DNA from 2 places in the Aeromicrobium halocynthiae genome. Region 1 is predicted to be linked to the other one. Evidence: riboswitches for the same ligand, from Rfam matches in the RefSeq annotation. Region 1 holds a riboswitch; the other holds the start of a gene.
What was found. Region 1 has a riboswitch for S-adenosylmethionine ahead of ABD213_RS10255 (hypothetical protein). Riboswitches for the same ligand answer to the same signal wherever they lie in the genome.
Positions count from the first base shown of each region.

Region 2: it holds a riboswitch for S-adenosylmethionine, as region 1 does, so the genes downstream of both, thrC (threonine synthase) here and ABD213_RS10255 (hypothetical protein) in region 1, are expected to answer to the same signal.

Region 1 covers NZ_BAAAPY010000006.1:178,326-189,645, forward strand. Annotated here, with positions in the region: gene ABD213_RS10230 (ARPP-1 family domain-containing protein) at 1-187, opposite strand, end outside; gene ABD213_RS10235 (NrtR DNA-binding winged helix domain-containing protein) at 287-976, shown strand; gene ABD213_RS10240 (SIR2 family protein) at 1,004-2,461, opposite strand; gene ABD213_RS10245 (PGN_0703 family putative restriction endonuclease) at 2,530-3,471, opposite strand; gene ABD213_RS10250 (TM0106 family RecB-like putative nuclease) at 3,597-7,082, opposite strand; gene ABD213_RS10255 (hypothetical protein) at 7,222-7,527, opposite strand; SAM riboswitch class IV at 7,555-7,669, opposite strand; gene ABD213_RS10260 (vWA domain-containing protein) at 7,744-9,027, opposite strand; gene ABD213_RS10265 (helix-turn-helix domain-containing protein) at 9,101-9,601, shown strand; gene ABD213_RS10270 (T3SS (YopN, CesT) and YbjN peptide-binding chaperone 1) at 9,687-10,880, shown strand; gene ABD213_RS10275 (nuclease-related domain-containing DEAD/DEAH box helicase) at 10,954-11,320, shown strand, end outside.
Region 2 covers NZ_BAAAPY010000005.1:132,715-144,034, forward strand. Annotated here, with positions in the region: gene ABD213_RS09020 (MetQ/NlpA family ABC transporter substrate-binding protein) at 1-304, opposite strand, end outside; gene ABD213_RS09025 (MmcQ/YjbR family DNA-binding protein) at 444-821, opposite strand; gene groL (chaperonin GroEL) at 1,069-2,700, opposite strand; gene ABD213_RS09035 (hypothetical protein) at 2,879-4,168, opposite strand; gene ABD213_RS09040 (hypothetical protein) at 4,184-4,612, opposite strand; gene ABD213_RS09045 (hypothetical protein) at 4,609-4,788, opposite strand; gene ABD213_RS09050 (hypothetical protein) at 4,785-6,629, opposite strand; gene ABD213_RS09055 (cold-shock protein) at 6,727-6,927, opposite strand; gene ABD213_RS09060 (ubiquitin-like small modifier protein 1) at 7,227-7,502, opposite strand; gene thrC (threonine synthase) at 7,515-8,804, opposite strand; SAM riboswitch class I at 8,816-8,928, opposite strand; gene ABD213_RS09070 (hypothetical protein) at 9,113-9,541, shown strand; gene otsB (trehalose-phosphatase) at 9,487-10,311, opposite strand; gene ABD213_RS09080 (LytR C-terminal domain-containing protein) at 10,320-10,874, opposite strand; gene ABD213_RS09085 (DUF3263 domain-containing protein) at 10,890-11,186, opposite strand; gene ABD213_RS09090 (Gfo/Idh/MocA family protein) at 11,241-11,320, shown strand, end outside.

The DNA.
Region 1 (11,320 bases):
CCTCGAGGACCGCCACGGGGTGCGGCGCTCGGTTCACCACCCGCAACCGACCCACGGTGGGGCCGCTCGGCTGCTCGGTGACCATCAGGTCGTCGGCGGCCGCGACGGCCGAGATGTGCTCTCCCCAGATCGGGAAGACGGTCAGGGCGCCGCGGGTGGTCCCGTGGCCGACGTGAAGCTCCTGCATGGTCACCAACTCCTCTTTGAGCGATAGTGCGCTAACTCGATGACTCGATCGTAGAGCCAGGTCCTGACACTTTCAGCAGAAGTCGTCTAAGTTGGTCTCGTGGTTGACCTGTCGCGCTTCCCCCGTCCCAACGTCGCGGTCGACGTCGCCGTGCTGTCCGTCGTGCCGCGAACGCGCGAGGCGACGGATCGCGCTCTCGCCGTCCTGGCGCTCGAGCGTCGCGAAGAACCCGCGGGACTGGCTCTGCCCGGCCGATTCATGCGACCGGGGGAGAGGGCGGCCGACACGCTCTCCACGGCACTGCGCGAGAAGGCCGACGTCGACCTCGCCGGACGCGAGCCCGAGCTCATCGGCGTGTTCGACGCCGACGAGCGGGACCCCCGCGGATGGACCGTCTCGCTCGGCCACGCCGTGGTGCTTCCCACGACGACGACCTCCGGCCGGTGGGTCCCGGTGGACGAGCTGCCGAGGCTCCTGTTCGACCACACGGCGCTGGTGCGCGACGCCGTCGCGAGGACGCGGGCACGCTACGAGCTTCGGCCCGACCCCGACGGTCTGATGACCCAGGCCTTCACGCTGGCGGAGCTGCGACAGCTCCACGAGGCGGTGCTGGGCGCGAGTCTGCAGCGCGACACCTTCCGACGTCGCATGGAGCCGCTGCTGGTCCCGCACGTCGACGACGGCGTGCACACCTCACGCAGCAGCGGTGGTCGTCCGGCACGGCTCTGGACCGTCGCCCCGACGGACGCGCTGCCCGAACGCGTCCGGCTGCCGCGCACCCGTCGCTGACCAGCGACCCGCTGCGGGACCGTCGACTCAGTCCGGCGGGGTCGCGCCGAGCTCCCTCAGTGCTGCTCTCAGCACCGCCCATGGGCCGTCGTCCGCGGGGAGGTCCGCATTCAGGTCCCGCGCGAGGCGAGCGACCTCACGGTGCTCCGGCGGCAGGAGACCAGCGAAGCGTTCGTCGAGCAGCCACGAGGCGTCCCGCGCCGCGTGCACGGCGACGCGATCGAGGAACAGCCGGATGACGCGCGTGCCCGGTCCGAGGTCGCTCACCGACAGGTCGAGCCAGTGCAGCTGGTCCTGCCACAGCGACGCTCTCGCCGCATCGCCCCGGACGTCCAGGACCGTGCCGAATCGCCCGGTCGCGGCGGCCTCGTTGACGCGGCGGTACTCCTGCACCTCGTGCATCAGCCTGATGACGTTGTCGTCGGACATCGACAATCCAACGAACAGGGTGTGCCGCGTCAGGAGGAGTGACTGCAGCAGCGACGCCGACGGCCGATTGGCGGCGTCGTAGCGCACCATGTGGTGACGGGTCAGCACGCTCTGGTCGGCGTGGTCGACGTCGCCGTGCAGCTTGAGGATCCAGCGCTCGTTGTCGACGGCCGACTGCCACGGGAGGACGCTCGTGATCCCGCGTCCCGTTGCCTCGACAGCGCGCTCGAAGAGCAGGTCGTAGTTGGTGGTCACGACCTCGTGCGCGTCGAGCCCGGCGAGCAGCGCGTGCAGCAGGGAGGGCCGGTGGTCGCCGGTGAATCGTGCAGCGACGTCCGCCTGGAACGTCTTCGGAGCGTGCTGTTCGATCAGGCCGGCGACGTCAGTGGCGGACAAGCCCGCGGTCTCCTCGATGAGGTCGGAGATGTCGTAGAGGTCGGCGAGCTGTCCGAGCAGCGTGGTCCACGTGGGCAGTCCGCTCGGTGCGGAGACGCCGGCGCCGGTGAAGAGCGCGAGACGTCCGCGCGCTGCCAGACCACCCAGGTCGCGTGCCGCATTCTCGAGCTCCGGCGGCAGGACGCTCGGCCCACCTCGTCGCAGATGCTGTGCGGCCGCGTAGACCGAGGGGTCGGGGGTGACGACGGCGACGTCGAGCCCGAGTCGACGGGTTGTCGACGCGAGGCGCTCGAGAAGCCTCCGCAGGATCTCGCCGCGGTCGTCGCCGAACCCGCCTCGGCCGATGCCGACGACCGGCACGGCAACGAGCGGGGGCGTCGCCGTCGCGTGGTCACGAGAGATCGCCGACCGGAAGCGCTCCAGGCAGTGGTCGATGCGATCGAGGACGACGTCGTACGTCGCCTCGATGCTGACTGCGGCGACGGGAACGTCCGCCGGCACCAGCGCCCACCCGTCCGACATGTCGAGCGGCGCGTCCTGGCTGAGGCTGAGCCCGCGCCAGGTCTTGCCGACGAGGCCGCGGTCGTCGGTCACGATCACGGCGCCTTGCCACGTGAGGTCCTCCAGACGTCCGTGAACGACGAAGACCGTTCCGCTCACGCCGGTCACGCCTTCGCCTCCGGACGACATCTCCAGGGGGTCTGGGGCTGCTCGACCACGCGGGACGCTCAGTCCCCGGCCGGCGGGTTCTGCTGGCTGGCCCACTCGTCCGGCCGCTGATGGTCGACGTAGCGGCGACGGAAGGTGCGGGACCACCCGGCAAGGCTCTCGATGCCGTCGGCGGCGTCGAGGATCGACTCGATGGTCACGAACCTGAGGCGGTCGGCGCGGGCAGGAGAGAACTCGGCGCGGACCGCGTCGACGGTCGTGCCGGCGGACCGGTCGTCGGACAGCGCGACGACCGCCACCGACCCGCGACCGTACTCGGCCGAGCCGTCCGCCGCGGCCGCGAGCAGCGTCGTGCGCCAGAGCTGGTTCGTGGCCGATGCCTTGAGTCGGTCAGCGGACTCGGCGGAGACGAACCATCCGGAGTCGCTGGTCACCTCGCGGTAGCGCGGACGGTCGTAGTCCTTGCGGCTGAACGGCTCGGTGTACTTGGTCTCGATCCCGACGAAGCGACGCTCGCCGTCGGCCTCGTAGTGCACGACGGCATCGAAGGCGCTGTGATCACCGAGGCGCAGCGCCGGCTCCGGTGGAGCCCACTCGCAGACGATCTCGCGGATCGCCGTCGCCTCGGAGTCGAACAGGCTCCGGAAGACCTCGAGGAACTCCGGCTCGGCCCGCATCGCACCGAACAGGTTGAAGCACATCGGCATGCTCGACAGCATGTTGTGGAACAGGCGAGGCACGCTCAGCGTGCCGCCCTCGGCCTGCACCTCGACGGCCCGCTGCTCGGCGTGAGCGTGGGCCTCGGGGTGGATGAAGTTCAAGGACCTGTCCCGCTCGACCTCGGACGGATCGAGGTAGCTGCCCAGAGGCTTGTACTCGCGATAGTCGCCGGCCGAGGCCTCCATCACGACCTCGCGGTACCAGGATTGCAGGCGCCGGTAGCGCGCGGTCCGCGCGTCCTCGTTCTTGGGCAGCAGCCCCTCGGTGTCCCAGGTCGGCATGGTGGGGTTCCCCTCGATCGGTGGTCGGCCCCGCTCGGTGCGGGCCGCTGGAGCCGTTGCGGCTGCGGCAAAGATACGACTCGTAGCGCTTGTGGAGGCGGGTTTGCGCGAAGATCCGTCCCCGCTCACGCGTCGCCTCCCAGGGGACCGGACGTCAGCCGCAGGAACGAGCCCAGCTCCTCCAGCGCATGCGGCGTCGACGGCAGGTGGTCGGCCAGAGCGGGGGAGTGGACGACGTAGGCCGCCCATTGTCCGCGGGAGACTGCGACGTTGAGGCGGTTGCGGTTCAGCAGGAAGTCCATCCCGCGCGGCGCGTCGGCGGGGGACGAGACGGTCATCGAGACGATGACGACCGCGGCCTCCTGGCCCTGGAACTTGTCGACGGTGCCGACGCGGGTCTGGTCGTGCCCTGCCGCGTCGAGGCGCTTGCGGATCGTCGCGACCTGCGCGTTGTACGGAGCCACGACGATCACGTCGGCCGGCGTCATCGGTCGTCGGGCTTCGGTGGCCGACGGTTGCCACTCAGTCGTCATGAGGTCGCGGACGGTCGCGACCACGGCGTCGGCCTCCTCCACGGAGTGGACGCTGTTGCCGCGATGGTGCACGGCCACCGAGTGAACGCCGGGCTCGACGCCGACGAGCTCCCGGGCGGCGGTGACGTCGTCGACCGCCGCGAGCCTGCCGTCGTAGGAGTGGCGGGAGACCGACGCGGTCAGGGCGGGGTGCATGCGACGGGTCCTCGCGAGGAAGTAGCCTCGCGAGGCAGGCAGCGTCGCAGCACCCTCCATGAGCCACGAAAGCGCGGAGTCGTCGACCGGTTCCGGGTGCGTACCCTGGCTCACCTGCGGCAGCTGCTGAGGATCGCCCAGCAGCAGCAACCTCTGGGTGGCGCGGCCGACGGCGATCGTGTTCGCGAGGCAGAACTGGCCCGCCTCGTCGATCACGACCAGGTCGAGCTCGCCCTCGCCGAACGCCTTCTCGCTGGCGAACGCCCAGGCCGTGCCACCGATGAGGAAGCCGGCTGGCTGTGCTGCGGCGAACGCGGCGTGATCCGGCTTGTCCTTCAAGACGCCCCACGCCTTATCCGAAGTGTCGCCGTTGCGGTTCTCCTTGGCCACGAGCGATGGGTCGAGCCCGGCATCGATGGTCTTCTCGAGGAAGGTCTCGACGGTGGTGTGGCCCTGCGCCACGACGCCGACCCTCCACCCGGCCTCCACGAGACGAGGTACCACCTGCGATCCGAGGTAGGTCTTGCCGGTCCCGGGTGGGCCCTGGACGCCCAGGTAGGACCGGTCGAGCCGACGGACCGCGTCGAGCACGAGGTCGATGTTGCTAGAGGTGATCTCGCCACCGGTGAAGAGACCGTCGACGAGCCGTGGAGCGCGGCGGGCCAGGACGTCCAGCGCGGCCGACTCCGGCAGCCTCACCGGGTCACCGGCGGCAACCGACTCGGCCACGCCACGGATTGCTTGCTCCAAGGGCTTGTCATTTGAGCCGGGCGTCTCAGTGATCGCCATCGGAACCTGCGGAAAGGTTGGCAACTTTCTCGAGATCTTCTGCAGTACCCGCACTTCTACCTGGCCGTTCGTATCTCCAGTGATCGATAGGACCGTCCCCGTGCCGCGGTATGTCCGCACCTGCCCAGGACCGAGCACGGTGTCCGGCGGCAGTTCCTCGAAGAGCAGGTTGACGTTGGCACCTTCTTCGATGGTCGATCCCGGCTCGAGCTCTCCGCGCAGGAGCAACACCCGTCCGAGACTTCGCTTCACCGAGTGCCAGTCCTCCAGCACCGCGACCGGCGCGTCCGCGACGAGCGTGCCGCGGGGGTCGAGCCATTCGTCCACTGCGTCCTGGAGACGGGCGTAATGGGCCCACCAGAAGGGATTCTCCTTCCGGCGGTGGTAGCCGAGGGCTGCGGCCAACAATGCGAGGCCCTGCTGCTCGTCGCTGCGACCCGCGGCAGGGAGAGCAGCAAGGAGGTCGGCAGCAACGGCCGCGACCTCCCCCAGCTTCGTCTGACTCTCAGCAGTGCTCTCCGACTGATCTGTCCCGGAGGATCGCACGAACTGCCCGGTCCACTCGCCGACCTCACGCAACCACTCGAGCAGGCGCATCGTGGAGGTGCAGTCGTAGGCGTTGTAGTCCTCGATCTCCGCACGCACCTCCTGCGCCTCCGCATCGGCCCCCCGTTCGCGCAGGATGCGGTACCGCTCGTACTCCACGATCGAGTCGGTCGCGCTCGCGACCTCGCCACGCAGGGAGTCGCCCATGTAGAGCGGCTCGAGCTTCTTGATGCTGTACGACGGTTGCGAGACCCGCACCGACTGACGCACCGTGGCGTACAGGTCGACGAACACGCCCGCACGCAGGAGGTCGTCGAGGAAGTCCTCACCCAGCGTGTGCCGCACGGTGAGCCGCTTCAGAGCGGTTACCTCGTACGGCGCGTAGTGGTAGACGTGCATCCCCGGGCGTCGCTCCCAACGGTCCTCGAGGAAGGCGAGGAACTCTCGGAGGGCCTCGCGCTCCTCGGCGCGGTCGTCGGCCCACAACCCTGTGAAGGCGCCTGTCTCGCTGCCGTCGTTCTCGACCCAGCCGAACAGGTACTCCAGGCCGGCATCGGTGCCGTCCGGGCCGGTCCAGAGCGGGTCGCCCTCGAAGTCGAAGAAGACGTCACCCTCGTCGGGAGCCGGCAGCTGCTGGATGGGCGCCGCGTCGACGATCTCGAACCGCACCTCACCATCGGGTGCCGAGACCTGCATCCGCGCCTGCGCCGACAGCGTGCGCCACGTCCGCTCCGGCAACCCGGGCACGGTGGACGTCGACGCGGCGAGCTGCTCGATCGTCCCGATGCCGCCGGCACGGAGCCTCTGGCGCTGGGTCCGACGCAGACCGGCGACGAGCAGGAGGTCGCGGTGGGCCTCCACCTGCGCAGCACAGTGATCGCACGAACCGCACTGGGTGAGGCTCTCGTCGTTCCACGCGGCAGCCACGCCCTCGTCGAGGTGACGCGTCAGCAGCGTCTCGAGGTGGCGCCGGCGGTGCCGGTAGACGGCGACGACGTCGTCGAGCGGTTGCTCGTGCATCTCGCCGTTGCCGAGCACCAACCGGCCGACCGGCGAGCGCGGCACGCCCTGCTGGTCCAGCAGATCGGCGTACGCGGCGATCTGCAGCAGCGCCGTCACCTTGGCGTGCCGCGCCAGCTTGGCGTCCCACACCTCGAACCGCCCCTGGTCGTCGCGGACGAGGAAGTCCGCAACCCCCGCGAACCCGCCGTCGGTCAGGACCGCCTGCGCCACGACGTCGACTCCGTCACGCAGCGCGCCGACGGTGAGGTCCATCGCCGCGGCGATCGTGGACGGGGTGTAAGGATCTGGGCGCTCGATCTCGACCACTCTCAGACCGTCCGACCGCAACGACTCCAGCTGGCGCTGCTCGTGCTCGTCGCCGAGCTCGGCGAGCCCCGCCGACATCGCATCTGGTTCCGTCGCCAACGGCGCGATGAGCCCGCGCCGGACGTCGACCTCGCGCAGCCAGCCGAACTCGCAGTCCGCCGACGTCGTCAGGTCCGAGGGGCTCAGGACGAACGTCCCGCCATCGTCGAACATCACCATGGTTGTCTCCTCGTCGGACCCGGAGAGGTCCTGCTCGTGGCGGTCATCATGACCCGCGAGGGGGGCGTGCAGAGGCAGAATCGGCAGACCCCGTCCGCCGGGAGTGCCGGCGCGAGGTCATCGCGACCGGTCGGGGTGGTCATCGCACCGTCACCGTCCCGTCGATCCAGACGATGCAGTAGTCGCTGGGACTGTTGACGTGCACGCTCTCGACGAGGCGGTCGGGCGCCCAGAGCGGGTGTGGCGACACCCCCGGTCGACGGTGCGCGACCCCGGCACCTTCGAGCAGATCCATCAGCGCGTTCCAGGTCCAGCCCGGGTAGTGCCGGTCGACGAAGGCCTTCGTGAACCCGCGCCGCACCGGGATGAAGTGTCCGTAATGGAAGATCCGACGCATGGCCCCAGCGTCGAGATGGTGTGCGTAGGAGTCGAGATCGACGTCCATGTGCCCTCCTGGGGTCAGGGCACGACGAGTGCCCGCTTGACCGCACCGGTCGGTGCGGCCCAGGTCTTCTCCGGAGGGCACCGTGTCGGGCGACGCGGTTGCCGGCCACCACTGTCCGGAGGCGTGGGTGGCACTCGTGACCATCGCCGAGGCTAACCCGACGTCCGGACAGTTCCGGGGGGCAACGAACCTCTCCGGCGTCGGTCGTGCCCGCCCTCACGACCGCCGCCTCGCCCGACGCGCGATGTCGACCGTCATCGACTTGAGCGCGTGGCTGCGTCCGTCCGGGTCGTACTCGAGAGGAGCGACCTCGGCGAAGTGGTCGGCTTCGTCGGCCGCATGCAGGAGCTCCTCGCGGTAGCGGCGGGGGACGCCCGGGGCGGCGCCGCGGGCCAGCTCGGCCACGCGGGCGAACCACTCCTCGGCCTCGCGGAAGCGACCGGCGGCCAGGGCCTGAACGGCGCGACGCTTGCGGCGCAGCATCCGCTGGACGAACCACTCGCCGAGCACCTCGCGGTCGACGACGCCCTCCGGCTCGCCGGGGCGGATGACGCGCGTCCACACGGTGGAGGAGACGCTGTGGTCGGTGAGGTCGTCGGCGAGCACCCAGTCCAGGCGCACCACCCCGACGCGGCGCCGACCCGGCCGAGTCGCCTGGCGCGGAGCGCACTCGATCACCAGCGAGCGGGTCTCGTCGACGCGCAGGCCGCCGAGGTCCACCTGGAAGCCGTCGCCGGTCGACGTGCGGGGGAGGTCATTGAGCAGCTCGGCCTTCCTGATGCCCGAGCTCGGCGTGAACGTCAGCCGGCACGACAGGAACCGCTGCTGGGCGAGCTCCCCGCACTCCTCGCCGATGGCTGCGGCCGCGGTGTCGGCCTCCTCGGCGAAGTGCTCGTTGCCGGCACCGGCCCGGGCGATCACCGAGAGCAGCTGCTCGTCGTACCCGAGACCGACCCCGAGGGTCGACGTCGTCACGCCCTCGGCGCGCACCAGCTCGACGCGACCCCTGAGCGCGTCGGGATCGGTGACGCCGGTGTTGGCGTGGCCGTCGCTGACCAGCAGCACCCGCACGCCCGGACCGACGTCGAGACATCGCGCCTCCTCCAGGCCGCGCACGAGCCCGGCGCCGAGGTCGGTGGAGCCGCCGGCGCGGACGGCCTCGATCCGACGCACCACTGCCTCAGGGTCGGTGACCGGGCCCGCGGGCACGACCACCCGCACCGAGCCGTCGAAGGTGACCAGGCCGAACGAGTCCGAGGCCCCGAGCCGCCGGACCACGTCGACCAGGGCCGCCTTCGCCTGCTCCAGGCGGTCCCCGCCCATCGAGCCGCTGCGGTCGAGCACGACCACCAGGTGCGAGGGTCGGCGCTCGGTCTCCAGCAGGACGTCGCTGGGGGTCTCGCCGGCGACGCGGACGAGGAGGACGGCGTGGTCGCGTCGGGTCAGCCGAGGCTGCATCCACGCGAAGCGATCACGCCCGAGGTGTGTCGAGAGCTTCATGATCGGCTCCTTCCAGTAGAGTGTGCAGCGAGCATAATGCTGGGCGCAGACAAAACTATGCAAGGAGCATTCCATGGCGACGAACTCCGCCTTCGGACGCGTGCTGAGCGAGTACCGCAAGCGACGCGGCATGACCCGCTCGCAGCTGGCCGAGCGCTCCGGCCTCTCCTATCCCTACGTGTCTCAGCTCGAGACCGGCCTGCGCAAGCCGTCGCGCAAGGCTGGTGCCCAGCTCGCCGCCGCACTCGGCATCGACCCGCTCGCCCTCGAGGCGGCCCTCCCGGCTGACGACGCGACGTCACTGTCGTCCCAGCGTTCTTCGCGCGTCCGCAAGGCACTGCTGTCCGACCGTCCCGGGGCTCTCGACGAGGCCCTCGCATCGGGATCAACGGCGCCGACGGTGATGTCGCTCGAGGAGCCCAGCAGCGACGCGCCGGCGTCGACGAGCGATGTCGTGCACGACGTCGTCGCCCGCGTCGAGCAGCTAGCGCCGGGGGAGCGGCTGGATGCTCTCGCAGAGGTGCAGCGTCGTGTCATGCAGGGCCTCCTGGATCGAAACGCCGGCGTCGACTGACGACGCTCTATGCAAGCAGCATCGATTTCTGTCGGTCCTCGTGCCTAGCGTCAGTGGTGACAGACCACCGACCACGAGGTGCGCGATGACCCGACGACCCCACTCCCGCGACCACAGCGGGCTCGACGAGCAGATCGAGCAGCAGTGGCTCCGCTTCCGCATCGGCCTCGCCGACTGGCTCGTCGACACCCTCGACGACGACCGACTGAGTCTCGACCCCGCTCCCGAGGTCGACGACGTCCCCTGTCTCGTGGTGATGCGGACCGACCCGTACATCGTCGTCGAGGTCCGCGGCGTCACGACCAATCCGTCCTACCCGATGGGACGGGAGGCCCTGGATCGTGGGTTCGTCCCGGTCTGGGACGTCGACAGCACCGGCGACATCATCGAGCACGAGGGAGGTCCCGGGTACGCGCGGGCCCTCTCGACCGGCGACGTCGACGAGATCGCTGGCGGCATCGCCTGGCTGTTGCACGAGCACTGGGGCGTCGTCGCGCCGTCGTTCCTGACCGTCACGACGCTCCAGGGCGACGAGGCGGACCTCGTCGAGCGGCACGAGGACGACGAGCCGGCCGCTCCCGCCGCCCTGCCCGCCCTGGTCCGCCCCACCGACCGAGACGACCTGATCCGGTGGGCGGCCCTCGCCCTCGGCCAGCACATGGAGTCCGTGCCCGAGCCCGACGCCGACGGCGACCTCGTCGTCCACTCCGAGGACGGCGCGGCCGTCGTCGTCTCCCCGCGGACCCACCGCCTGGAGATCTGGACCGTCCTCGCCCGCGGCGTGGAGGAGTGGTCGGTGAGCAGTGCGATCCGCAGGCTCCAGCGCCGCCACCCCTTCCACCGCTTCTTCCTCGCCGAGGACCGCCTGATCGCGCTCTGGACCGTCGACGCCGGCCCGTTCGTCCCCGAGCACCTGACCGACGCCGTCTCCCTCACCCTGCGGCTCGCCGAGAAGGTCGCCGCGGACCTGCAGGCCCGCTACGGCCGCGACCGCGACCGCGTCGACCCGCTGCTCGAGGCCCTCTCTCACTCCGCTGGCCGCATGCCGTCGGCGGACCTCGTCGCGGTCCTGCTCCAAGCCCTCGACGGCGACTCTGACAGGGCCGCTGCGTGGCAGCGGCAGGCGCGGGCGCGTCGGACGTCGAGCCGGCGTCGCGCCGAGGCCGCACCCGACGGACCCCTCGGCGACGTCCTCGATCGCGACGAGCGGCGGTGGCGTCGCACCATCTCCGCGTTGCTGCGCGTCCGGGCCACCCTCGACGAGCAGAACGTCCGATGAGCGCCCCGAGGATCACCCCTCGCATCCCCGCGAACCGGCCCGCTGACCTCCTGGTACTGCGATGATCCAGACCATGGCACCGCTCACCTGGCCCCAGGAGCCGTCCTTCGTCACCCGCTCGGAGCAGCGGGTCTGGAAGGCGCTCGTCGACCAGCTCGGCGAGCGCGACCTCGTCATCGCCAACCAGCGATTCACGCACCGCGGCAACGACCACGAGCTCGACTTCGCTGTCGTCCTCGACGGTCACGGCGTCGTCGTGCTCGAGGTCAAGGGCAACAAGATCTGGCACGAGGGCGGCCAGTGGTGGCAGGCGTGGAACCCGCAGCCGCGCCGCATCCGGCCCGTCGACCAGGCACGCGACAACAAGTACGTCCTCCTCGACTGGGTGGAGGCGTCGCCGTCGTGGTTCGGGCGCACGCGGGCCCGCTGGGCTCACGCCA
Region 2 (11,320 bases), on a different contig from region 1:
GCTGGAACTGGTTCAGGTCCAGCTCGCCGGCCGCCAGGGCAGGATTCGGCTGGGTGTAGTCGGTGAAGTCGCGCAGCTCGACCTCGATGCCCTCCTCGGCGGCGGCGGCGACGAACTCGTCCCAGTAGGGGTCGCTGGCGCCGACGACGCCGATGCGGACGGTCTCGCCGTCGGCGGCGGTGTCGTCGCCACCACGGGTCAGGAAGAGGACGACTGCGGCGGCCACCACGACGAGCGCGACGACGCCCGCGATCAGCGGGACGCGGCTCTTCGGGGCCTCGATGGTGGGGGTGTTCTCGGACATGGGGGTCCTCTCTCCGGGGGTCTCCGGTGCTCGTGCGGGGTGCACTCGGGGGTGTGAGTGCCTGACCACGCTAGGAGCCAACGAGCGCTGCTCCTGACCGATTCCACGATGTGGGAACCGCCACGGCGGTCCGGCCGGGTCAGGTCGCCCGGTGGTCGGGGCGCGCGACCTGCTTGGTCAGCGCCGCGGGCGCCTGGACGCAGAAGGAGTCGGTCAGCAGCTCGGCCAGCTCGTCCAGGTCGGTGGTCTCGTCGACGACCATGCCGACGGCGTTGCCGCTCCACCCGGCCCGGAAGTACGGAGGGCCGAGGTGCTCGAACGCCGGCACCTCGACCATGTCGGCGCGGAAGGTGATCCGCAGCAGCTGGTCCTCACCGCCGAAGAGGTGGGCGAAGGTGGCGCCCTCGACGACCCATCGGGTCCCGGTCCAGGCCCTCTCCTCGACGACCTGTGGCAGGTCCGCCACGATCGCGCGGACACGACGGACCCAGGCGTCCGGCACCTCGGCTCTGGCCACGGGTCCATCGTCGCAGTGCTCACCGACGGTTCGAGGGGCACCGACCAACAGGTCGCCGACGCCATCGCCGACCTCGAGTGGCGTACACCTGATCTCGAGTGGCGCACAGCCGCCCTCGAGTGGCGCGAACTGGCAGGACACGCCGTCTCTTTTTCCCCAGTTCGCGCCACTCGCGGGAGAGGGGGGACGTGCGAGGGCCCCGACCGGCGAACCGGTCGGGGCCCTCGTCGGGGGTGGGGTCAGCAGGTCAGAAGCCCATGCCGCCCATGTCGCCCATGTCCGGGGCGCCGCCGCCGGCCGGAGCGGGCTCCGGCTTGTCGGCCACGACGGCCTCGGTGGTGAGGAACAGCGCCGCGATGGAGGCGGCGTTCTGCAGGGCCGAGCGGGTCACCTTGGCCGGGTCGATGACGCCGGCCGCGATGAGGTCCTGGTACTCGCCCGTGGCCGCGTTCAGGCCGTGGCCCGGCTCGAGACCGGCGACCTTCTCCGCGACGACGCCGCCCTCGAGGCCGGCGTTGACGGCGATCTGCTTCAGCGGGGCCGACGCAGCGGCGCGCACGATGGCGGCACCGGTGGCCTCGTCACCCTCGAGCTGCAGCTTCTCGAACGCAGCCGCGGTGGCCTGGACGAGCGCCACGCCACCACCGGCGACGATGCCCTCCTCGACGGCCGCCTTGGCGTTGCGCACGGCGTCCTCGATGCGGTGCTTGCGCTCCTTGAGCTCGACCTCGGTGGCTGCGCCGACCTTGATGACGGCGACGCCGCCGGCCAGCTTGGCGAGGCGCTCCTGCAGCTTCTCGCGGTCGTAGTCGGAGTCGCTGTTCTCGATCTCGGCACGGATCTGGTTGACCCGTCCGGTGATCTGGTCCTGCGAGCCCGCGCCCTCGACGATGGTGGTCTCGTCCTTGGTGGTGACGATCTTGCGCGCCTGGCCCAGCAGGGACAGGTCGGCAGCCTCCAGGGAGAGTCCGACCTCCTCGCTGATGACCTCGCCGCCGGTCAGGATCGCGATGTCGGCGAGCATGGCCTTGCGGCGGTCGCCGAAGCCGGGCGCCTTGATGGCGACGGACTTGAAGGTGCCGCGCATCTTGTTGACGACGAGCGTGGCCAGGGCCTCGCCCTCGACGTCCTCGGCGATGATCGCGAGCGGCTTGCCCGACTGCATGACCTTCTCCAGGACCGGGACGAGGTCCTTGATGGTCGAGATCTTGCTGTTGACGATCAGGATGTACGGGTCCTCGAGGACCGTCTCCTGACGCTCGGGGTCGGTCACGAAGTAGCCGGACAGGTGCCCCTTGTCGAAGCGCATGCCCTCGGTGAGCTCGAGGTCCAGGCCGAAGGTGTTGGACTCCTCGACCGTGATGACGCCCTCCTTGCCGACCTTGTCCATGGCCTCGGCGATGATCTCGCCCACGGAGGTGTCAGCGGCGGAGATGGACGCGGTGGAGGCGATCTGCTCCTTGGTCTCGACGTCCTTGGCCAGACCCAGCAGCTGGCTGCTGATGGCCTCGACGGCGGTCTCGATGCCCTTCTTCAGGCCCATCGGGTTGGCGCCGGCCGCGACGTTGCGCAGGCCCTCGCGCACCAGCGCCTGGGCCAGCACGGTGGCGGTGGTGGTGCCGTCGCCCGCGACGTCGTCGGTCTTCTTGGCGACCTCCTTGACGAGCTCGGCGCCGATCTTCTCGTAGGGGTCCTCGAGCTCGATCTCCTTGGCGATGGACACGCCGTCGTTGGTGATCGTGGGGGCTCCCCACTTCTTGTCGAGGACGACGTTGCGACCCTTGGGGCCGAGCGTGACCTTGACGGCGTCGGCAAGCTGGTTCATGCCGCGCTCGAGGCCGCGACGGGCCTCTTCGTTGAACGCAATGGACTTGGCCATGTGGAACTCTCCGGTTCGACGTGGTGTGGGTGGACGGTCCGATGCCCGCGACGGACGAGCGCTGCGTCAGCGGTCCCTTCCCGCCTTCGCCCACGCCCTCATCCGACCGTCCGAATGACTGGCACTCTCACTATAGGAGTGCTAATCAACGGGGCGCAACGCCGGGGCCCGGTCCGGCTCAGACGCTGAGCAGCAGGTAGATCCCGGTGAACGTGTAGTCGACCATGAGCAGCAGCATCGCGAGCTGGCCCGTCAGCCGGTGGCTGCGTGGCAGCACCTCGAGCGCCTTGTCGTGGGCGGCGACAACGGCGAGCACGTGACCCAGCACGACGAAGCCGACCTTGAGCGTCGCCAGCAGGTCGGGGCGGCTGGACAGGAAGTAGGCGATGGAGGCGTCGTCGGCCCACCCGGTCGGGCGCAGCAGCGCGAAGACGACGCCCTGGCCGCGCTCGAGCAGGTAGGACAGGTAGTGGGCGAAGATGTAGCCGACCACGATCGGGACGAGCGAGTGCGCGAGCAGACCGGGCAGTGCACCGCGCTCGGACCTCGAGACACCGCCCGTGGCGCGGGCCGCGGCCTGGAAGGCCAGCGCCGCGACGACGCAGAACAGCAGCAGCACGAGGGTGTCGGCCAGGACCGACGGCGACCTGCTCTGCCACGGCTGGGAGGCCGAGAAGCTGTCGAAGGCCGTCGATCCGAGGAGCGTCGCGATCAGCGCGACGAGACCCGGGCGCACCGGCACGTGCGGCAGGCTGCGCAGGGGGTTGTGCAGGTGGGTCCGCCGTCCCTGGACGAACGGCGACAGGTGGGCGACGAGCGAGCTGTAGAGGTCGAAGGGGTCGGCGCGGTCGAGCCAGCGGGGTCCGGCGACGATCCCGCCGATGACGACCCAGCCGACGTACAACGCCACCCAGGTGCGCACGGTGGTGATGTCGCCGGCCTCGGGCGAGGCGAGCTCGAGCCAGACGAAGGCGAACACCGCCAGGACACCGGGCCAGACGCCCCAGGCGTCGGGGAGCCGGACGAACCCGTCGGGCCGACCGGTCAGTCGCCCGAGTGCCCACTGCACCGTGCGCCAGGGCGACAGGTCCTTCCAGACGTGGCCGGCGAGCAGGGCCAGCGGCACCAGGCCGACCCACACGAGCACGTACAGCGCGCCGATGCCCCCGTTCGCCGACTCGTCGGGGCCGAGGAACAGCTCGCCGACGAACCAGAGGGTCAGCACCATCCCGACGACCGCGAGCCAGGGTCGTCGAGGCGGCTCCGGCTCGGTGGGCGCGGGCCCCTGCAGCCGCGGCGTGCGCCAGGCCAGTGCCAGCACGGCGAAGGAGATCGTCAGGGCCCAGGTGGCCCCCACGACGGCGTAGAAGAACGGGATCGGCAGGTCGGTCGCACCACCGACACCGTGTTGCACGAGTCCGGGCTGGGCGAGCCCGGCCTGGACCGCTCCCGCTGCCCCCGAGAGCACCTCAGGCCTCCGTGATCAGGGGCGGACGACGAGCTGGACGATCGTCACGCCGAGCTCGTGCGACTCGACCGCGACCTGGCCGGGCGTGTCGATGGTGAACGTCTCCTCGGCCGAACCGCCGGCCTCGACGTCGATCGTCACGTCCGGGTCGGAGTGGACGTGGATCTCGTCGACGGCATCGGAGGTGACCGAGATCGTGACCGGCTCCCCCACCCCGACCTCGACGCGCTCGCCCTGCGGACTCACTGCGCCGTCGGCGATCGTGATGTCGACCTGGACACCCTCCGCTGCCTCCTCGGTGGGTTCGGCGGACGGGGCCGACGCGGTCGCGGCGGGGCTCACGACCGGTTCGGCGTCGTCGTCGCTGCCGCAGCCGACGAGCAGCAGGGCGCCGGCGGCAGCCAGGGCGGTCGAGCGGGTCAGCGTCGAGCTGGTGGGGGTCACGAGTCCTCCTGGTCGTCGAGGCCGCGTTCGAGGAGCTCGCGCTCCTCGGCCTCCTCGCGGCGGTCCTTGCGGGCGATGTACAGCACCACCGCGACCACCACGACCGCCGGCACGAACGCCGGGACCGCGAACAGCACGGGGTGGTGGGCGAGCAGCTGCTCGCCGACGGGCGTCATGAGGACACGGTAGGACGTGCCGTCACGCCGTCCTCGTCGGTCTCCTCGTCGGTGAGCCCGTGGGCGGCGATGCGACGGCCGACGCGGGCGACCGCGATCGAGATGCCGGCCAGGATCGCCAGGCTGCACAGCAGGACGATCGCGTTGGCGGCGGCCCACAGCCACGCCGGGTGGTCGAAGCTGCGCTCACGCTGCAGGATCTCGATCTCGGGGACGAAGTCGCGGGTCGCACTCGCCTCGACGGGCAGCTCCTCGGCGCCGATCGGAGGGTCCGCCGGCAGGAAGATCGGCACGGCGGTGAGCATGCGTCCGTCCTGGACCCGCACGAGCGTCTTCCACGTGCCGCCGACGGGGATCGGGGAGTCGCTGACCCAGGTGTCGGGACCGGTGCGGCGCAGCTCCTGCGTGACGATGCCCTCGCCGCCGCCCTGCCACGCGGTGGCCTGGACCCAGGTGGGGTCGTCGTCGACGAGGCCCGGCGTCGTGGTCATCTCGATCAGCACGGCACGTTCGTCGGGAGTGCCGACCTCCTGCGTGGTGATGGTGGCCGTCGCGTCCTCCGGCACCGTCGCCCACAGGCCGTTGGCGACCCCGAGGGAGGTGACGACGATCGAGCCGGCGACGATGCTGCGACCGATGGCCCGGTTCTCCGGCAGGCGGCCCTGCAGGCCCATCGCGAACAGGGCGCCGCACAGGCCGCCACCGACGGCGACCGGCACGGCCATCGCGAGACCCTCGAGCCACATGTCCTGCGGCCACGGAAAGGCGAAGACCGCGTCGTTCCAGAGCTTCTCGGTGTACAGGCCGACCGTTCCGACGCCGAGCCCCGCGACCGCGCCGAAGGCCAGCGGCCGGTCCTTGAGCCGGCTGAGCGCGATCAGCTCGATGACGAGCGCGCACCCGAGGTACAGCGGGAAGACGTGACTCGCCTGGCCGAACACGTCACCGACGATGAAGGAGGCGACGCCCCGGACGATCACGAAGAAGAACGCGGCGAAGAGCGCACCCCCGGGTCCGATGTACAGACGTGCGGCGACGAGCGCCAGGGCCGCTGCGGCAGCGATCATCATCGGCGCGAACACCATGCGGAACTGGGCCACGCCGAAGTCGAACTCGGCCTGGAAGACCGACAGACCGATGAGCAGGCCGCCGAACGCCATGGAGACGGTGAGCCGGTGCAGGGTCTGGTAGGCGGGGTTGGCGGAGTTCGTGCGCCACTCCTGCGAGAACTCCGCCTCGCGGTGGAGCAGGATGATCCCGGCCGTGGAGAGGCCCGCGCCGCCGATCAGCATGATGTGCGTCGGGCCCCACAGCGTCACGTCCTGGCCGAAGAGTCGGTGCCACACGTCGTCGAGCGGGAACCCGATGAGGGCGTAGAAGCCGCACGCGGCGATGTAGATGCCGGCCACGGGCGCGTACCAGCGGCGCGTGATGCGCACCGCGGCGATGCCGGGCTTCTCGCCGTCGCGCGTGAAGATGACCGCCGACATGCCGGCGATGAACAGCGCGAACAGCCCGTACAGGATCAGGTAGTGCGCGGGGTTGGCGAGCGGACCCTCGTCGCGGCCGCGGCCCGCGTGCAGGCTCACGTCCCACATGAAGCCGAGCAGGGCGACGACGAGCGAGCTGGCGACGAACAGAGCCGGGATGGCCGCCCATCCGGGCTGGCCGGTGCGGGCGGTGAGCCGCTCGCCGGCGCGCTGGATCCACTCGATGCGGTGGGTGCGGTGCGCCCAGGCGAGGACGAGGAGCACGGCGGAGATGATGGAGGCTCCGACGCTCAGACCGATCACCTGGTCGAGCGCGGCACCGCCTGCGGCGGGTTCGGCAGCGAGCAACATACCGAGAGTATGAGGCCCGGACGCAGGCGTGACAAGAGCGTGCGGTCACACGCCCGTCATCACGCCGCCACCGATGTGACATCGACGACGGCGAGGTTCAGTGCCCGACGACGTCGCTCGCCTCGCGACCCTTGGGGCCATCGACGACGTCGAGATCGACCTTCTGGCCCTCGTCGAGGGTCTTGAAGCCGTCGGAGCGGATCTTCGACCAGTGGACGAAGACGTCCTCCTCGCCCTCGACCTCGATGAACCCGTAGCCCTTGTCGGGGCTGAACCACTTGACGGTGCCTTGCACCATGACGCGCTCCCAGCTGCTGTTCGACCACCCCTGCCCGGGCGGATCACGGACCGATCCTAGCGCGCCGACACGCGGACTTCACCGTCGGTTTGCCGACCGGACCCCCACCGTTCGACAGGGTGCCCGGTGACCGACGTCCTCACTCGGCCGCCGGCCACATCAGGGGCTCGTCCCGCGTCGGACGAGAGGGATCCTTCACCCTCCCGCGACAGCGGGGCTTCGCCCCTCATCAGTCTGCGGTTGCCCTCTAACCCCCGGCCACAGCGGGGCTTCGCCCCTCATCGAGCGACAGTTGTCCTTCACCCTCCCGCTACAGCGGGGATGATGGAGATCTGGGCCCCGTCGGGCGTGGGGGTCTGCAGGCCGTCGCTGAACCGGACGTCCTCCTCGGCCACGTAGACGTTGACGAAGCGGCGCAGGGCGCCGTTGTCGTCGACCACGCGAGCCTTGATGCCGGGGTGGGCCGACTCGAGGGAGTCGAGCACGTCGGCGAGGGTGGCGCCGTCGGCGCTGACCTGCGACTCCCCTCCGGTGTAGCTGCGGAGGATGGTGGGGATGCGGACCGAGACGGACACGGTGACTCCTGTTCAGGCGATGCGGGCCGCGGTGAACGCGGCGTAGGTGGGGGCGATGGTGGCGTACGGGCCGACGGCGGAGGAGACCGCGTCGAGGGTCTTGAGGCCGTGACCGGTGTTGATGACGACCGTCTCGGCAGCCGGGTCCAGCTGTCCGGTCTCGACGAGCTTCTTCAGCACGCCGACGGTCGTGCCGCCCGCGGTCTCGGTGAAGATGCCCTCGGCACGGGCGAGCAGGACGATCGCCTCGCGGATCTCCTCGTCGCTGACCTCCTCGACCGCGCCGCCGGTGGCCCGCGTGATGTCGAGGACGTAGATGCCGTCGGCGGGATTGCCGATCGCGAGCGACTTGGCGATGGTGTCCGGCTTGACCGGACGGATCGCGTCGACCCCGTCCTTGTAGGCGGTCGCGACCGGGTTGCACCCGTGCGCCTGGGCTCCGAAGACCTTGTACGGGGTGTCCTCGACGAGCCCGAGGGCGATGAGCTCCTGGAAGGCCTTGTGCACCTTCGTCAGCTGGGAACCGGAGGCCACCGGGATGACGATCTGCTCCGGCAGACGCCAGCCCAGCTGCTCGGCGATCTCGTAGCCGAGCGTCTTGGAGCCCTCGGCGTAGTACGGGCGGACGTTGACGTTCACGAACGCCCACCCGTCCTCCTCACCGGCGATCTCGCTGGCGAGCTTGTTGACGTCGTCGTAGTTGCCGTCGACGGCGATCAGCTTCTCGGTGAAGACCGCGGAGTTGACCTGCTTGGGGGTCTCGAGGTTGCTCGGGATGAACACGACGGTCTCGATGCCGGCACGGGCACCGGCTGCTGCGACGGCGTTGGCGAGGTTGCCGGTCGACGGGCACGCGAAGACCGTGCTGCCCAGTTCGCGAGCGGCACTGAGCGCGCACGCGACGACCCGGTCCTTGAAGGAGTTGGTGGGGTTGGTGCTGTCGTCCTTGACCCACAGGGACGACAGACCGAGCTCGGCTGCGAGGTGCTCGGCCTTCAGCAGCCGGGTGAAGCCCGGCTCGGTGTTCGGGCTGGTCTCGATGTCGTCGGGGACCGGGAGCAGCGCCTTGTAGCGCCAGATGTTGGCCGGACCGGCCTCGATCTGCTCGCGGGTGACCGTGCCGAACTCGTAGCCGATCTCGAGCGGGCCGAAGCACTCGTGGCAGGCGTAGTGGGGGCCGAGCTCGCGCGTCGTGCCGCACTCGCGACAGACCAGCTCGCGGGCCGGGCCGAAGGCGCCGTCGCGCAGGGTAGGGGTCCCGGACGGGGCGTTGCCCGTCTCGCGGGCGGACGTGATGGTCACGTGAGACCTCCTGGTCATCTTTCCCGGTCGCGCTCGCGCCGGGACGGAGTTAGCACCTGGCTCGCTGGTCGAGCTGGTTGCTGGGGTGTCGTAGGGCCGTTCCCTCCACCCCTCTGGATGAGTGGCTCCAGCGTAGGGCTCGTCTCATCATGCGTCCACTCGTTCCGACCTGTGAGACGGATCTCTCCACAGGGCGAGACGTCCGCGGCGCCGGTCCACAGGGCGTCGGCGTGAAGACCCATGGGTCGGCCGACCGCGCCTAGCGTCGACGCACGCGCCGACCGTCGGCGCCGCGACCAGGAAGTCTCATGTCCCACGCTCGCCCCCTCGCCCGTCCCGCGGGCCTCGTGCTCGCCCTCGTCACCGCCGGGTGCGCCGTCCTCGCCGAGACGTCCGGCGCCGGCGCCGCGCTGGCGCCGGCCCCGTCACCGCGGCCGGGCGAGACCGTCGTCGCCATCGAGGGCGACGCCGCCAACGGCTTCTCCATCCACCGCCTGGACGGCACCAGCGACCACCCACCAACCGCGTCGGAGACGACCGCCGAGTGCGAGGAGTACGACACCGAGGTGGCCGTCGCCGTCTGCCTGGCCGAGACGCGCGCACGGTTCGACGCGCTCGCCGAGCACCAGCTCAGTCTCTCGTGGGCGCTGTCGGAGCGTGACGGTCGCCAGGACCGCCGCACTCACCGCGGCAGGTCGGCCCCGTCCAAGGCGTCGGCGGTGGCGGTCAACCACTGAGCGACCGCGTCGGGACCGTCGAGCACGAGGTCGGCGCGAGCGACGAGCGCGTCCTGCTCGGCCGAGGCCGAGCACACCAGGAACCCGCTCCCGCCGTCGCGGCGCAGTGCCTCGACGGCCTCGAAGGCGGGCAGGTCACCGAGGTCGTCGCCGGCGTAGACGACGTGACGGGCAGCGGTCTCGTGCACCAGCCCGGTCAGGGCGATCCCCTTGTCGACCCCGGGAGCGCGCAGCTCGATCACCTGGCGCCCGGGCTCGACGGCGAGTCCACGTTCCTGGGCGAGCCGCCGCAACGGCGGCTCCAGCGCGGCCTGCAGGTCGGCTGCGAGTCCGCGCACGTGCACGGCCAGGGCCAGCCCCTTGTCCTCGATGAGCGCCTGCTCGGCCCCGTGGTCGGCCAGCCATGTCGGCAGCTCGTCGGCCAGCCGGACCACGGCCTGTGGCGGCTCGGGCTCGGTGATGCGGTCGGTCGAGGCGTCCCAGCGCTCCGCACCGTACTGACCACAGATGACCAGGTTCTCCAGGCCCGCGAGTCCGGCGAACCCACCGAGCTCACGCGCCTGCCGCACGGGCCTGCCGGTCACGACGGCGATCGCTCCGAGGTGCCGGCCGAGCCGGGACAACGCCGCCACCGAGTCGGGATGGGCGAACGCCCGGGCGGGGTCGGGCACGACGTGGGAGAGGGTGCCGTCGAAGTCCAGTGCCATGAGGGTCCCGGCCGGGTCAGCGAGGAGGGCGGCGTCCGGGGAGCGGTCGGAGGGCACACGCATGAGCGCCATCATGGCAGGGACAGCAGCAGCACCGTGAGTCGCTCGGTGTTCATGCCCTGCACCGCCGGGACCACGGCAGGGATGCCGAGGTCGTCGGCAAGCAGCCGCGCCTCGGCCTCGCGACCGGGCGGGTAGTGCACGGCCGTCTGCGCGGCACCCCCGGCCCAGTTGCCGGTGGCCGCGACCGTCCACCCGGCGGCGCTGACCCGCCCGGAGACCTGCGCGGCGAGGCCGGGCGTGCGGGTGGCGTTCAGCACGCTGACCGCGACGTCGGACCGGGACACGCTCGGCGTGGGGCTGGGCGAGGGCGTGGGCTCCGGCTCGGCCGTGGGCTCGGTCTCCTCGGGCTCGACCGGCTCGGTCCCGGTCGGCTCGGGTCCTGTCGTCGGCACCGGGTCCGGCGAGGGCGCAGCCGATGCCGGCTCGTCACCGGCACGCGTGATGTCCCAGGCGGCGGCACCGGCCACCGCCACCCCACCGAGGCTCACCACGGCGACGACGACGAAGAACCAGGCGGGCAGGACCGATCCTCGTCGGCTGACCGTCCTACGGTGCTCGACCACCCGCCCGCGCCGTGCTCAGACGTCGAAGCCGAGGCGCCGCGCGGAGCGGCTGCGCTGACGCTGGGCGCGCAGACGTCGCAGGCGCTTGACCAGCAGTGGGTCGAAGGCGAGGGCGTCGTCGCGGTCGATGAGGGCGTTGAGGACCTGGTAGTAGCGAGTCGTGGACATGTCGAACTTCTCGCGGATGGCCTGCTCCTTGGCCCCGGCGTACTGCCACCACAGTCGCTCGAGGGCGAGGATGTCGCGGTCCCGCTCGCTCAGGGAGCCCGGATCGGCCGAGGTCGCCTGCGTCGACTTCTCCATTGCGCTCATGCCCGCGAGTCTACGACACGAATGACAGCACTGTCATTCACATAGCCTGGTCCCGTGACCGTTTCCTGGGGCATCCTCGCCACCGGCCGCATCGCCGAGGCCTTCGCCACCGACCTGGCACTCGTGGAGGGACA